3 regions of the Mesorhizobium sp. C372A genome follow, and region 2 is predicted to be linked to each of the others. Evidence: predicted binding sites of a transcription regulator. Region 2 holds the regulator's gene; each other region holds the start of a gene.

Region 1 (4,879 bases), 1.6 Mb from region 2:
GCCCGAGCGCATGCGCGTGCCCGACATTTCGGGGGGCGACGGCGATCCGCGCGACGTGATGAACGAGCCGGCCGACAATTCTTGGCGCGAGCTGGTGGCGCTGCTCGGCACCATCGAGCCGACCGAGCTGATCGACCCGACCATCGGCGCCGAGCGGCTGCTCTACAGGCTGTTCCACGAACATGGCGTGCGCGTCTTCGGCGGCGTGCCGGTTGCCGACCAATGTTCCTGCTCAAGGGACAAGATACGCGGCATCCTCGAGGGGTTTTCCGCGCAGGAGATCAAGGACAGCACCGAAGATGGCGGCATCCACGTCGCCTGCGAGTTCTGCTCGAAGCAGTACGACTTCGACCCGGCGGAGTTTGCAGCTCAGTAGCATCTCTTCCTTCTCCCCGTTCCCGGGGAGAAGGTGCCTGAAGGGCGGATGAGGGGCAGCGCGAACTTTGGTGAATGGCCGCGCATAGCCTACGTCATGTGCGTGGAAGATGACCTCATGAGTCTGGCGCTGCCCCTCATCGCCCTGCCGGGCATTTCTCCCCGTATAGTGACGGGGAGAAAACCCCTAATTCACCGTCCGTCGGGTCCCCGGCAGATCCAGCGAAAACGCGGGAATAGCGACGTCGAACGTCTCGCCCTTTTTGTTGCGCATGGTGTAGTGGCCGACCATGAAGCCGGACGGCGTCGAGAGCGGGCAGCCTGACGTGTATTGATAGCTGTCGCCGGGATTGAGCTCAGGCTGGTCGCCGACCACGCCGGCGCCGCGCACTTCCTCGACCCGGCCGCTGCCGTCGGTGATGTGCCAGTAACGCGACATAAGCTGCACGAAATCGTCCGACTGGTTGTCGATCGTCACCTGGTAGCCCCAGACATAACGGTTCTCCGCCGGGTCCGAGCGGTCCTCCAGGTAGAACGGTCTGACCTGCACTTCGATGTTGCGCGTGACGGCGCGATACATGGGCTGCTCCGGTTGCGCGGCAAGGAACATTTGTCGCGCTATGCGGTTTGATACGCGCACAACGGCATGTCCTGCCAGCCTCAAAGCGGAGGTGCCGACAAACAATGTCATTTAAGTGACACATGACAGTGTTGGTGTGCGCAAACCTTGCCGGCGACTCAAGGCCCATCTGTCGACTGACAAAGCAGCCGCGAGCGGCCTTTCCGGAGTGACCAGATCTCATGGAACTAGCTCTCACAGCCGCCTTCGCTTCCTCCGCTTTGCTTCTTTCCAATCTCGCCAGCATCCTGCTTGCTTCGTCGAAACTGCAAGCGCGTCGCCTTATCCCTCCGCCGTCCGACGAGCAGCCACCGGTCTCGATCGTCGTGCCGTCGCGCGGCGTGGAGCCGTTCACACAAGAGACGCTGCAGCGAGCCTTCTCGCTCGACTGGCCGCGCTACGAACTGATCTTCTGCGTCGCTCACGCCGACGATCCCGTCGTCAAACTGATAAACAGGGCGATCGTCCTGTTTCCCAACGTGCCGGCCCGGCTGCTGATCGGCGACGACCGCGTCAGCAGCAACCCGAAGCTCAACAACTGCGTCAAGGGCTGGGAAGCGGCGCGCTATCATTGGGTTATTCTGGCGGATTCCAACGTGCTGATGCCAAGGGATTACGTCCAGCACCTGATGGCGGCCTGGCGGACCAATACCGGGCTTATCTGCTCGACGCCGATCGGCTCTCGGCCGGATGGCTTTTGGGCCGAGGTCGAATGCGCGTTCCTCAACACGCTGCAGGCGCGCTGGCAATATGCCGGCGAGGCGCTCGGTCTCGGCTTTGCCCAAGGCAAGAGCATGCTGTGGAACAAGCCGATGCTCGATACCAGTGGCGGTATCCGCGCGCTGGCCGCCGAGATCGCCGAGGATGCTGCTGCAACCAAGCTGGTCAACGGACTGGGCCTGCGCGTCAATCTCGTTGCCTCGCCTTTCGAGCAACCACTGGGGCAGCGCCGACTTGCCGACATCTGGTCGCGCCAGGCGCGCTGGGCGCGGTTGCGCCGCGTCACCTTCCCGCTGTTTTTCGCACCCGAGATCCTGACCGGCGTCGCCGTGCCGTTGGCGTTGGCACTGGTGGCGGCCGCAAGTGCCGGCATCAGCCTGCCGGCCACGGTGTTGGCCGTGCTGACGGCGGCCTACATTCCCGAATGCGCGCTGGCCGCGGCCAAGGGCTGGCATCTGTCGCTGCGCCTGGTCCCGGCGATGATGGTCCGCGACATGATGCTTCCCGCCATCTGGGCGCGCGGCTGGCTGAGCGGCGCCGTCGACTGGCGCGGCAACATCATGACCATCGGCACCAAGACGGCCGAACTGGAAGAGGTTTCGTCGGGAGCGTGACGCCTCGCGGCCTATCCGGCTGCCTTCAGCGCCTGCGCAACGTCCTCCAGCAGATCGTCCGTATCCTCAAGACCGACCGACAGCCTGAGCGTTCCCGGCCCGATGCCAAGCTCGGCGCGAGCTTCGTCGCTGAGGTTCTTGTGCGTGGTGGTCGCCGGATGGGTGATCAGGCTCTTGGCGTCGCCGAGATTGTTGGAGATCAGCACGATGTCGAGCGCGTTCTGCAAGGCGAAGGCCGCCTGCTTGCCGCCCTTGACGTCGAGGCAGATCAGCGTCGATCCGCCCGTCATCTGCTTCTTGACGATGTCGGCCTGCGGGTGGTCGGCGCGGCCGGGATAGATGACGCGGGCGATTTCCGGCCGTCCTGCCAGGAAATCCGCGATCTTGGCCGCGCTTTCCGTCTGCTGGCGCACCCGAACCGGCAGCGTCTCCAGGCCCTTGAGCAGCGTCCAGGCGTTGAACGGCGACAGGCTCGGGCCGGTGTGGCGGAAATAGTCGTGCAAATTCTCGTCGATCCATTTCTTGTCCGACAGGATGATGCCGCCGAGACAGCGTCCCTGGCCGTCAATGTGCTTGGTCGCGGAGTAGACGACGATATGGGCGCCGAGCTGCAAGGGCTTCTGCTGCAAGGGCGTGGCAAAGACATTGTCGACGATCAGCCTGGCGCCGATCGAGGTGGCGAGCGCCGCCACCGCTGCGATGTCGACCACTTCCAGCGTCGGATTGGTCGGGCTTTCCAGGAAGAACAGTTTCGTGTTCGGCCGCACCGCCTTTTCCCAGTTGGCGATGTCGGTGCCGTCGACCAGCGTTGCCTCGATGCCGTATTTCGGCGCCAGCGTCTCCACCACCCAGCGGCAGGAGCCGAACAGCGCGCGCGCCGCAACGATATGGTCGCCGGCCTTGGCGCTGCACAGGAGCGCTGCCGTCACCGCCGCCATGCCGGACGCCGTGGCGCGCGCATCTTCGGCACCCTCCAGCGCGCACATGCGCTTTTCGAACATGTCGACGGTAGGGTTGGCATAGCGCGAATAGATGAAGCCCGGCTCCTCGCCCTTGAAACGGGCCTCGGCAGCCTGCGCCGTCTCGTAGACATAGCCCTGGGTGAGGTACATCGCTTCGGACGTCTCGCCGAACTGGGAACGCAGCGTTCCCCCGTGCACGAGTGCGGTCTGAGGTTTCCAGTTACGCTTCTTGGTGCTCATCGCTTTTGTTCCAGACACAAAAAAACCGGCCGCGAAAGTCGCAACCGGTCCATATGGCCTTGCGGCCCGACGGTCCTTTAGCGACTTGTTTAACGTGGCTGCAAGCCGACCGGCCAAATCACCACGGGATAACGACCCTTTAGACCTCACCTGCGCTTGCGTCAATTGCCGGCTTCATTAAGAGGTTTGTACCAGGCAGGTTCCGCAATAATATCCAGCGGTTTTGCGGCAAGAACCTGCCACAAAGAGACCGACCTTGGAGCGGAGCCAGCCTTTTGCGGCAGACAGGCATTCTTCCCGATCAGGACATTTCCGCGCTGTTTCAGTCCGGCGCGCTGAAGTCGCCGCGCGCGCTCGATGTCGACCAGGTGCAGCCGGCGAGCCTCGATCTCAGGCTCGGCGACAAGGCTTTTCGCGTGCGCGCCTCCTTCCTGCCGGGTCCCGATCATCTGGTGGCCGACAAGCTTCACCGGCTGAAATTGCATGAGTTCAGTCTCGCCGAGGGCGCGGTGCTGGAAACCGGCTGCGTCTACATCGTGCCGCTGCTCGAAAGCCTGGCGCTGCCCGCAAACGTGTCGGCCTCGGCCAACCCGAAGAGCTCGACCGGCCGGCTCGACATCTTCACCCGGGTGATGACCGATCGCGGCCATGAGTTCGACAAGATCGCCCCCGGCTATCACGGGCCGCTTTATCTCGAAGTCAGTCCGCGCACCTTCCCGATCGTCGTACGCGCCGGATCGAGGCTGTCGCAGATCCGCTTTCGCACCGGCAACGCGCTGTTGTCGGAGGCAGAACTGAACGAATTGCACCGCGCCGAGATGCTGGTGGCGACCGAGCCGCCCAACATTTCCGGCGGCGGCATTGCGCTGTCGATCGATCTTGACGGCGACCAGAACGGCCTGGTCGGCTATCGCGGCAAGCATCACACCGGCTTGGTCGATGTCGACAAGCGCGCCGCCCAGGATGCCGTCGATTTCTGGGAGCCGCTCTATAAGAGCGGCGCCGGCGAACTGGTGCTCGACCCGGACGAGTTCTACATCCTGGTCAGCCGCGAAGCCGTGCACGTGCCGCCGCTCTACGCCGCCGAGATGACGCCCTTCGATCCGCTGGTTGGCGAATTCCGTGTTCACTATGCCGGCTTCTTCGATCCGGGCTTCGGCCATTCGGCCTCAGGCGGCACCGGCAGCCGGGCGGTGCTCGAAGTGCGCAGCCACGAAGTGCCGTTCATCCTCGACCACGGCCAGATCGTCGGCCGGCTGGTCTACGAACACATGCTGAAGCGGCCGCAGGCGCTTTACGGCACCGATCTCGGCTCGAATTACCAGGCGCAAGGCCTCAAGCTCTCCAAG
Region 2 (4,879 bases):
GCAACCACGGCATCGACCTTGTTGTCATTGGCGGTCAGGAACTGTTCCATGTTCTTCTGGGCGTTGGCCGGCAGCCAGCCATCGGTATAGGCCTCGCCGACATTCTTGATCTTGCCCGAGTCGATGGCTTCCTTGAGCACTTCCATCGAGCCCGAGAACAGGAAATCGGCATTCGGATCCGAGCCCGAGCCCTTGATGAAGACATAGTTGCCTTCGGGCTTCGCCTTGAACACTTCGCGGGCCTGCATGCGGCCGACTTCCTTGTTGTCGAAGGTCAGGTAGAAGACGTCCTTGTTCTCGATCAGGCGATCATAGCCGACGACCGGAATGCCTTCGTCCAGCGCCTTCTGCACCGCCGGGCCGATGGCCGAGGCGTCCTGCGCCAGGATGATCAGCGAGTTGGCGCCCTGCGAGATCAGGCTTTCGACGTCGGTCAGCTGCTTGCCGGGATTGGACTGCGCGTCGGCCGAAATGTACTTGTCGCCGGCGGCTTCGATCGCCGTTTTCATCGCCGCCTCGTCGGTCTTCCAGCGCTCTTCCTGGAAGTTCGACCACGACACGCCGATGACCTTGTCCTTCGCCTGCGCGACCGACATCAGCGCCAGCGACATGGCGACACCCGCCAGCATGGCGGCTGCAAATCTGTTCATTATAACCCTCCCTGCGCCGCCCACGGCGCGACAAAACCGGCCCGAAGGCCTGCACAAAGAGGCTCCATTTTTTCGAGCCTCGAAAAAATACTGGTTCAATGATAAGGCACTGTCAACATCGATTATGATGGATTCTGATGGCGTTGCCGAATTTTTTCGAGCTCCGCAATAAACAATGACAGGGCTGCCGGCGTCTGCCAATATTTGGCTGGTGCCGTCGAACGCCTTCACTATCATGAGGCGCGAGGAGGCCGGGAGGAAAACAAATGTCGGTTGGGATCCGCCACGACGATCTGCGCCGTCGCAACCGTGCGATGGTGATTTCGGCCGTGCGCCGGGCCGGCCAGCCGTCGCGGACCGAGATTGCGGCGACCACCGGCCTCAGCCATTCGACGATATCGGCAATCTCGTCTGATCTAATTCAAGAAGGCATCCTGATTGAAGGCAAGCCTGGCGAGACCGGCTCGCTGAAACGCGGCCGGCCGCAGGTCGGCCTTGGCCTCAACCCGGAAGCGGCGGCGGTCATGACCGTGGTGCTGTCGCTGAACTTCCTCTCCGTCACCGTCATCGACTATGCCGGCCAGGTGGTCGCGGAAGAACAGCGCCGGCTCGACACGCTGACCATGCCGCGCGACGAGCTGATCGGCGAATGCGTAGCAATCGTCGGGCGGCGTCTCGCGGACCCGGACCTCGATGTCCAGAGCATCGCCCGCATTGCCATGGGCATCCAGGGCATCACCGATTCGCAGGCGCGGGCCATGCTGTGGTCGCCAATCACGCCACTGACCGACATTGCCTTCGCCGACATGTTGGAAGCGGAATTCGGCATTCCTGCCACCATGGAGAACGACTGCAATATGATGGCGGTGGCCCTGCAATGGCGCCAGCCCGAGCGCTACCGCGACAATTTCATCGCGATCCTCTTGTCGCACGGCATCGGCATGGGGCTGGTGCTGAAAGGCGAACTGTTCACCGGCACCCATTCCTCGGGCGGCGAGTTCGGCCACATGATCCACCGTCCGGGCGGCGCGCTCTGCCGCTGCGGGCGGCGCGGCTGCGTCGAGGCCTATGCCGGAAACTACGCCATCTGGCGCAGCGCCAAAATGATGAGCGAAGATGCCGAGCCGGTCGATATCGGCGACGCTGATATGCGCGCACTCGCCGCGCGCGCCCGCGAAACCGATGGCCCGGAGCGCGAAGCCTATCGCAAGGCCGGTGAGGCGCTCGGCTTCGGCCTCGGCAGCCTGTTTGCACTGATCGATCCGGCACCCGTCGCCATGGTCGGCGTCAGCGCCGCCGCCTTCGACTTGATCGAACCGGCATTGCGCGAAGCGATCGCCCAGACCGCCGGCGGCCAGCACTCGAAATCGATCTCCTTCGACACCGAGCCCAACGAGCTGCCGCTGATCCGCGAAGGCTGTGCCATGCGCGCGCTCGGCTTCGTCGATCAGGAGATTTTCGCGCCGGGCATTCAGGCCAAATCCGGCAAGCATGTCGCCTGAATGGCCGGCAACGGCGCGACGCGCAGCATCCTAGTCTTCCCTGATCGCGTAGCCGGCGCCGCGAATGGTACGGATGACATCCGGCATGCGGCCGTTGTTGACCGCTTTGCGTAAGCGCCCGACATGGACGTCGACGGTTCGCTCGTCGATATAGATCGTCTCGCCCCAGACATTGTCGAGCAGTTGGCTGCGCGAGAACACGCGGCCGGGATGGCGCATCATGAATTCGAGCAGCCGGAACTCGGTCGGTCCCAGCCTGATCTCGCTCTTCTTGCGGTAGACACGGTGCGACTCGCGGTCGAGCACGATGTCGCCGACCTTGAGCACGCTGGACAGCACTTCCGGCTTGGCCCGGCGCAGCAGCGCCTTCACGCGCGCCATGAACTCCGGCGTCGAGAATGGCTTGACCAGATAGTCGTCGGCACCGGTGGACAGGCCGCGCACGCGATCGCTTTCCTCACCGCGCGCGGTCAGCATGATGATCGGCAGCCGCTCGGTTTCGGGCCGCACTCTAAGCCGCCGGCAGAGCTCGATGCCGGAAACAGCGGGCACCATCCAGTCGAGCACCAGGAGATCGGGCACGTTTTCCTGCAGGCGGATCTCGGCCTCGTCGCCGCGTGTCACCACCTCGACCTGATAGCCTTCGGATTCGAGGTTGTAGCGGAGGAGCACGCCCAGCGGCTCCTCGTCCTCCACGACCATGATGCGTGGCGCGATCATAGGCAGTTCACCCTCATCAGGCCGGCGTGGCCATCGCCGTCTCGTCCTGCTTCGGACGATTGGCGGGCAATTGCTGGCCGGTCAGCACATAATACGCATTTTCGGCGATGTTGGTGACATGATCGCCGATGCGCTCAAGATTCTTGGCGCAGAACAAGAGATGCGTGCAGGCGGTGATGTTGCGAGGGTCTTCCATCATGTAGGTCAAGAGCTCACGAAACACGGACGTGTATTTGACGTCGATGCGCTCGTCGTCATTCCTGAGTTTTGCAAGCGCTGCCGCATCGGTGGCGGCATATTCCTCGACGACGCCTTGCACCTGGATCAGCACCAGCTGCGCCATGGCATCGATGGAGTGCGAGAGGTCGCGCGGCGTGACGCTCAAGCCCACGGTGCCGACGCGTTTGGCGATGTTCTTGGCGAGGTCGCCGATGCGCTCGAGGTCGCCCGCCATGCGGATCGAGCCGACCACGGCGCGCAGATCGTTGGCCATCGGCTGGCGCTTGGCGATCAGCGTGATGGCGCGGTCGTCCAGTTCGCGCTGGCGCGCATCCATGATGGCGTCGTCGGAAACGACACGCTGTGCCAGCGCATTGTCCGAATTGAGCAGCGCCCTGGTCGAGCCGCTGACCATCGAGCCTGCCAGATCGCCCATGTCGCGGATCAGCTTGCTGATCTGCCCGAGCTCTTCATCGAAGGAGGCGACGGTATGTTCACCCATGATCTTGGTCCTCGTGCCTAAAAATTCACCCGCCGGACGGCTCAGCCGAAGCGGCCGGTAATGTAGTCCTGGGTGCGCTTGTCGTCGGGGTTGGTGAACATCTTGTCGGTGACGCCCTCCTCGACGAGATAGCCGAGATGGAACATCGCCGTGCGCTGCGAGACGCGCGCCGCCTGCTGCATCGAGTGGGTGACGATGACGATCGTGTAGTTCTGGCGCAGTTCGTCGATCAGCTCCTCGACACGGGCGGTGGCGATCGGATCGAGCGCCGAGCAGGGCTCGTCCATCAGGATCACCTCCGGCGACACGGCGATGGCGCGCGCGATGCACAGGCGCTGCTGCTGGCCGCCGGACAGGCCGGTGCCGGGCTCCTGCAGGCGGTCCTTGACCTCGTTCCAGATCGCAGCCTTCTTCAGGCTCTGCTCGACGATCTGGTCCATGTCGGACTTGCGCTTGGCCAGCCCATGGATGCGCGGGCCGTAGGCGACGTTCTCGTAGATCGACTTCGGGAACGGGTTGGGTTTCTGGAACACCATGCCGACGCGGGCGCGCAGTTCGACGACATCGATGTTCTTGTCGTAGATGTCGTCTTCATCGAGCGTGATCTTGCCGGTCACCCGCGCCGAATCGATGGTGTCGTTCATGCGGTTGAGGCAGCGCAGGAAGGTCGACTTGCCGCAGCCGGACGGGCCGATCAGCGCCGTCACCTGGTTCTGGCGGACGTCGAGATTGACGTCGAACAACGCCTGCTTCTCGCCGTAGAAGACGCCGACCTTGTCGCCGCGCATCTTGATGACTTCGTTCGACTTGGCGTTCATTTTGTCGCCCACTGCATTCTCAAGGGACTGTTCGGTCATGATGTTCATACCAAATTGCCTTTTTTCTACCAGCGCCGCTCGAAGCGGCGCCGGAGCACGATCGCGGTGATGTTCATGGCCATGAGGAAGACGAGCAGGATGATGATGGCGCCGGACATGCGCTCGACAAAAGCGCGCTCAGCCTCGTTTGCCCACATATAGATCTGCACCGGCAGCGCGGTCGCCGGATCGAAAGGCGTCGTCGGATAATCGGCGACGAAAGCGACCATGCCGATCAAGAGCAGCGGTGCTGTCTCGCCGAGCGCACGCGCCAGGCCGATGATGGTGCCGGTAAGGATGCCTGGGGCGGCAAGCGGCAGGATGTGGTGGAACACCATCTGCATCTTGGAGGCGCCGAGCCCGAGCGCTGCCGAGCGGATCGACGGCGGCACCGCGGCAAGGGCGGCGCGCGTCGCGATGATGATGGTC
Region 3 (4,879 bases), 960 kb from region 2:
GCCTTGCATCGTCTATGGCGAGGTCGGCCGCTCGATCCAGGGCGATCGCTCCAGGCCTCTCGCCACCAAGCCGAAATTGTCGAACGACGAGATGAGGGCCTATGCCAGGCGCCTCACCGAATTCGGCGAATGGTGCGCCGAGCAAGGCATGCCGCTGTCCTATCACCATCACATGGCGGCAGTGGTCGAGACCGAGCCGGAGCTCGATGCCTTCATGCGCCATTCCGGCGAAGGCATTCCGTTGCTGCTCGATGCAGGGCATCTCGCCTTTGCCGGCGGCGACGTGCTGCGCGCCATCGACAACCACCACAAGCGGATCAGCCATGTCCATGTGAAGGATGTGCGCATGGGCGTGATCGACGGGCTCGACCGCACAAAGCAGTCCTTTCTCGACGCCGTGGCGCTCGGTGCCTTCACGGTGCCTGGCGACGGTTCGCTCGATTTCGGCGCCATCGTGCAGCGCTTCGCCGACCATGGCTATGAAGGCTGGTTCGTCGTCGAGGCCGAGCAGGACCCGAAAAAGAACCCGCCGCTGAAGATGGCCCAAGTGGGTTATAAGGAGCTGATGCGGGTGATGACGGCGGCCGGCTACACGGTCGAGACGCAAGGCTTTCCCAATGCGTAAGCCGGTCCGATGAAGGATTACGAGCACCCGTTCTTCCGGCCGCTGTGGCGGCGCGTTGCCGTCGTCGCCGTCTGCGTGATCTGGGCCGGAATAGAATTCGCCTCCGGCACCCCATTCTGGGGCATCATTGCGCTCGGCTTTGCCGCCTACGCCGTCTGGCAGTTCTTCTACCTTTACAAGCCGGTGGAGGAGAGCAAGGCTGCGCCTGATCGACCGAAGACCGGCGAAGCGAAGGCGGACGCCGAACCGAAGGAATGAAGCGGCCGTGGCTCGGAAGGGCTTGCGGGTCGGACACTGGACACCTGGCGTATCGCCTACGTCGGTGATTGGCCGGAACGTCCCTCGCTTCGTCATCCTAGGGTCTTCGCGACGGAGCTTCGCTCCTGCTTCGCCCTAGGATGACGAAGTTGAGAGGCCGACCTCGAAGACTTGCGATAGGAGAGACAAAACATGTCGAAACTGCTCGTCAAAGCCGACAAGGGCCATGGCCGCGTCGCCCATGTCACGCCCAAAAGCGCCGGATGGACCTATGTCGGCTTCGACCTGCACCGCCTGAAGCCGGGCGAGACCGCATCCGGCAAGACGCAGGATCGCGAAGTCTGCCTGGTGTTCGTCACCGGCAAGGGCACGGCAAGGGCCGGCGGCCAGGAACTCGGCCTGCTCGGCGAGCGCATGTCGCCCTTCGAGGGCAAGCCGTGGTCGGTCTATATTCCGGAGGGTTCGGACTGGTCGGTCACCGCCGACACCGATCTCGAACTCGCGGTCTGCTCGGCGCCGGGCTTGGGCGGCGGCTTGCCCGTTCGCGTCATCGCACCCGACGACCTCGGCCAGGAGACTCGGGGCAAAGGCACCAACACGCGCTACGTCACCAACATATTGCCCGAGGGCAAGCCCGCCGACTCGCTGCTGGTGGTCGAGGTCATCACGCCCGGTGGCCACACATCGAGCTACCCGCCGCACAAGCACGATCAGGACAATCTGCCGGCCGAATCCTATCTTGAGGAAACCTATTACCACCGCCTCAACCCGCCGCAGGGCTTTGCCTTCCAGCGGGTCTACACCGACGCCGACAAGTCGGGCGCCCGCGAACTGGACGAGGCGATGGCGATCGAGGACGGCGATGTCGTGCTGGTGCCCAAGGGCTATCATCCGTGCGCGGCCTGTCACGGCTACGACCTCTATTACCTTAACGTCATGGCCGGGCCGAAGCGGACGTGGAAGTTCCACAACGCGCCCGAGCACGAATGGCTCATGAAGGCCTGATCGGCCTTCGCTTGCGCCGGAAGCTGTTGGTCTAGCAGCGAAAAATCGTCGGCTAACGATCCATGGGGTCGATTTGCCTTCGAAAACTCGCATAAGCTTCGTCAATCCGTCATGGAAATCACCTATGGCAGCGGGCTGACGAGGATTTTTTTCGATGCGCTACGCCATTTATTTCACCCCGAGGCAGGACGAACCGCTGGCGCGGATCGCCGCCAATTGGCTGGGCCGCGACCCCTTTGGCGCCGCCACCAGGCCGGTCGAGGCGGTGGGCGAGCTGTCGGCGGCCGAAGTCGCCTTTCACACCGCATCGGCGCGGCGCTACGGTTTTCATGCGACGCTGAAAGCGCCCTTCCGGTTGGCCGCCAACGAAACCGAAAGCTCGTTGCGCGCGGCGCTGGACGCCTTTGCCGAAGCAACGCCGACGGTCACCATCCCGCGCCTGGTCGTCAGCCAGATCGATGGTTTCTTCGCTTTGCTGCCGGAAGGCCCGCTGCCGCCGCTCAACCGTTTCGCCGATGATGTCGTGCTTAGCTTCGACCGTTTTCGCGCGCCGCTCACCGAGGCCGAGATCGAGCGGCGCAGCCCGGATTCGCTGAAGCCGGCCGAGTTCCGCAATCTCTGCCAGTGGGGCTATCCCTATGTGTTTGAGACCTTTCGCTTCCACATGACACTGTCCGGCCGGGCCGGGCCGCAGGAAAGCCAACGTCTGCGCGCGGCAATTGACAGCCTGTTCGCCGATGTGCTGCAGCAGCCGGTGCTGGTGGATGCGCTGACGCTGTTCGTCGAAACCGAACCGGGCGCTCCGTTCATGGTGCTTTCGCATCATGCGCTCGGCCGCCGCGCTGCCCGAAAAACCGCCTGACCGCAATTCGTCCGAGTAAGCAAGGACTGCCTGAATGACCGCCGAAACTGTTCTCCACAACGCCCGCATCGTGCTTGCCGACGAGATCGTCGAAGGGTCGCTCGTGCTGCGCGACGGTTTTATCTCCGGCGTCGACGCCGGCACCGGCCACACCGGCGGGAGCATGGGCGGCGAGGACATGGGCGGCGACTACATCATTCCCGGCCTGGTCGAGCTGCACACTGACCATCTCGAAGGCCACTATGCGCCGCGCCCGAAAGTGCGCTGGAACCCGATCGCCGCCGTCCTTGCCCATGACGCGCAGGTGGCCACCGCCGGCATCACCACCGTGCTCGACGCTTTGCGTGTCGGCATGGACGAGGACGCGGATATTACCTCCGACGACATCCGCAAGCTCGCCGGCGCGATCGAGGACAGCGTCGCGAAAGACCGGTTGCGGGCCGACCATTTCCTGCACCTGCGCTGCGAGGTCTCGGCGCCGGATTGCTTGCGGGCTTTCGCCAATTTCGATGGCGACGAGCGGGTCAAGCTGGCCTCGCTGATGGACCATGCGCCGGGACAGCGTCAGTTCGTCAATCTCGAGACCTACGCCCATTACTATCAGCGCAAGCTGAAATTGACCGATCGCGACTTCCAATTGTTCTGCGAAAAGCGGATGTCGGAATCGGCGAAGAATTCGGGACCGAACCGGGTGGCGATATCAGCCGCCTGCAACGAGCGGGGCATTGTGCTGGCGAGCCATGACGACGCCACATCAGGCCATGTCGACGAGGCGATCGAGCAGGGCGTGCGCGTCGCGGAATTCCCGACCACGCTGGAAGCCGCCAAGGCCTCGAAGGATGCCGGGCTCGGCGTACTGATGGGCGCGCCCAACGTCATGCGCGGCTCCTCGCATTCGGGCAATGTCTCGGCCCGCACGCTGGCCGGCGACGGCCTGCTCGACATATTGTCGTCCGACTACATTCCCTTCAGCCTGATCCAGTCGGCCTTCTTCCTCGGCGACGTCGTCGAGGGCATTTCCCTGCCGCAGGCGGTTGCGATGGTGTCGAAGAATCCGGCCGAGGCGATCGGCCTCAACGACCGCGGCGTCATCGAACAGGGCCGCCGCGCCGATCTGGTGCGTGTGCGCGTCGACGACCATGTGCCGGTCGTGCGCACTGTCTGGCGCCAAGGGCGCCGGGTCGCCTGATGGTCTCGGCGTCGATCGAGCGCGAACTCAGCAGCGAGGCCTTTCCGCTCCGCAACGGCGTGTTTGTCGCCGTCGTCGGCCCGAGCGGCGCCGGCAAGGATACGGTAATCGGCTATGCCCGCACCTTGTTTGCCGACGAGACGAGGCTGGAGTTCGTCCGCCGGGTCATCACCAGGCCGAGCGACGCCGCAAGCGAGGATCACGACACGCTGGCCGACGCCGCCTTTGCCGAGGCCCAGGCCGACGGCGCTTTCGCCATTTCCTGGGAGGCGCACGGCCTGCGCTATGGCATCCCGGCCGATGTCGACTGGTCGATAGCCAATGGCCATGTCGCCGTGGCCAATGTCTCGCGCGCAGTCATCCCGGTGCTGCGGGAGCGCTATGCCAATCTGGCTGTCGTCGAGATCACCGCTTCGCCGGAAATCCTCGCCGAGCGTCTCGCCCAGCGCGGCCGCGAATCGCGCGGCGAAGTGCTGGCTCGGCTCGCCCGCAGCGCCAATGTCGCTTTGTCCGGACCCGGTGTCACCTCCATCGACAACGGCGGCCAGCGCGAAGCCGCCGGAGAACGCTTCGCCGAGGTACTGCGCAAGGCGATGGCCTTCTCGGATATCTCCGGCGTGATGTAGCGCTACTCGGCCGCGACAGTCTTGCGGCTGGCATCGAGCATCAGCCGCCTTGCGCGGAACACGCCCCATTGCTGGTCGACCAGCACGCCGATCAGGATCACGCCGCCCATCACCGCGAAGTTGAGCGAGGACGGGATGCCGAGCAGATTGACCAGGTTCTGCAACTCCTGCAGCAGCACGGTGCCCAGGATGACGCCGACCAGCGAGCCTTCGCCGCCGCGCAGCGAGAAGCCGCCGAGAACGGCGGCGGCAATGGCGTAGAGCTCGTAGAACTGGCCGTGGCTGGCCGGCGAGATCGAGCGCGTGTACATGGC

What was found. Region 2 encodes PhoB, which activates phosphate uptake and scavenging genes when phosphate is short. Its sites were predicted from a motif close to TGTCATNNANCTGTCAT; they were not measured.
Region 1: a site for PhoB is predicted at 1,061-1,077, ahead of NLY42_RS02930 (ceramide glucosyltransferase). Genes of this name have one in related genera too.
Region 3: a site for PhoB is predicted at 1,985-2,001, ahead of NLY42_RS05965 (DUF1045 domain-containing protein). Genes of this name have one in related genera too.

Annotation. Positions count from the first base shown of each region.
Region 1 covers NZ_CP100475.1:641,388-646,266, reverse strand. Annotated here, with positions in the region: gene NLY42_RS02940 (Hsp33 family molecular chaperone) at 1-376, shown strand, start outside; gene apaG (Co2+/Mg2+ efflux facilitator ApaG/CorD) at 563-955, opposite strand; gene NLY42_RS02930 (ceramide glucosyltransferase) at 1,177-2,328, shown strand; gene NLY42_RS02925 (O-succinylhomoserine sulfhydrylase) at 2,340-3,530, opposite strand; SAM riboswitch at 3,588-3,665, opposite strand; gene NLY42_RS02920 (2'-deoxycytidine 5'-triphosphate deaminase) at 3,806-4,879, shown strand, end outside.
Region 2 covers NZ_CP100475.1:2,246,003-2,250,881, reverse strand. Annotated here, with positions in the region: gene xylF (D-xylose ABC transporter substrate-binding protein) at 1-650, opposite strand, end outside; gene NLY42_RS10645 (ROK family protein) at 917-2,152, shown strand; gene phoB (phosphate regulon transcriptional regulator PhoB) at 2,183-2,872, opposite strand; gene phoU (phosphate signaling complex protein PhoU) at 2,889-3,593, opposite strand; gene pstB (phosphate ABC transporter ATP-binding protein PstB) at 3,635-4,459, opposite strand; gene pstA (phosphate ABC transporter permease PstA) at 4,477-4,879, opposite strand, start outside.
Region 3 covers NZ_CP100475.1:1,282,003-1,286,881, reverse strand. Annotated here, with positions in the region: gene iolE (myo-inosose-2 dehydratase) at 1-625, shown strand, start outside; gene NLY42_RS05975 (hypothetical protein) at 635-883, shown strand; gene iolB (5-deoxy-glucuronate isomerase) at 1,076-1,888, shown strand; gene NLY42_RS05965 (DUF1045 domain-containing protein) at 2,043-2,750, shown strand; gene NLY42_RS05960 (alpha-D-ribose 1-methylphosphonate 5-triphosphate diphosphatase) at 2,785-3,939, shown strand; gene phnN (phosphonate metabolism protein/1,5-bisphosphokinase (PRPP-forming) PhnN) at 3,936-4,565, shown strand; gene NLY42_RS05950 (ABC transporter permease) at 4,568-4,879, opposite strand, start outside.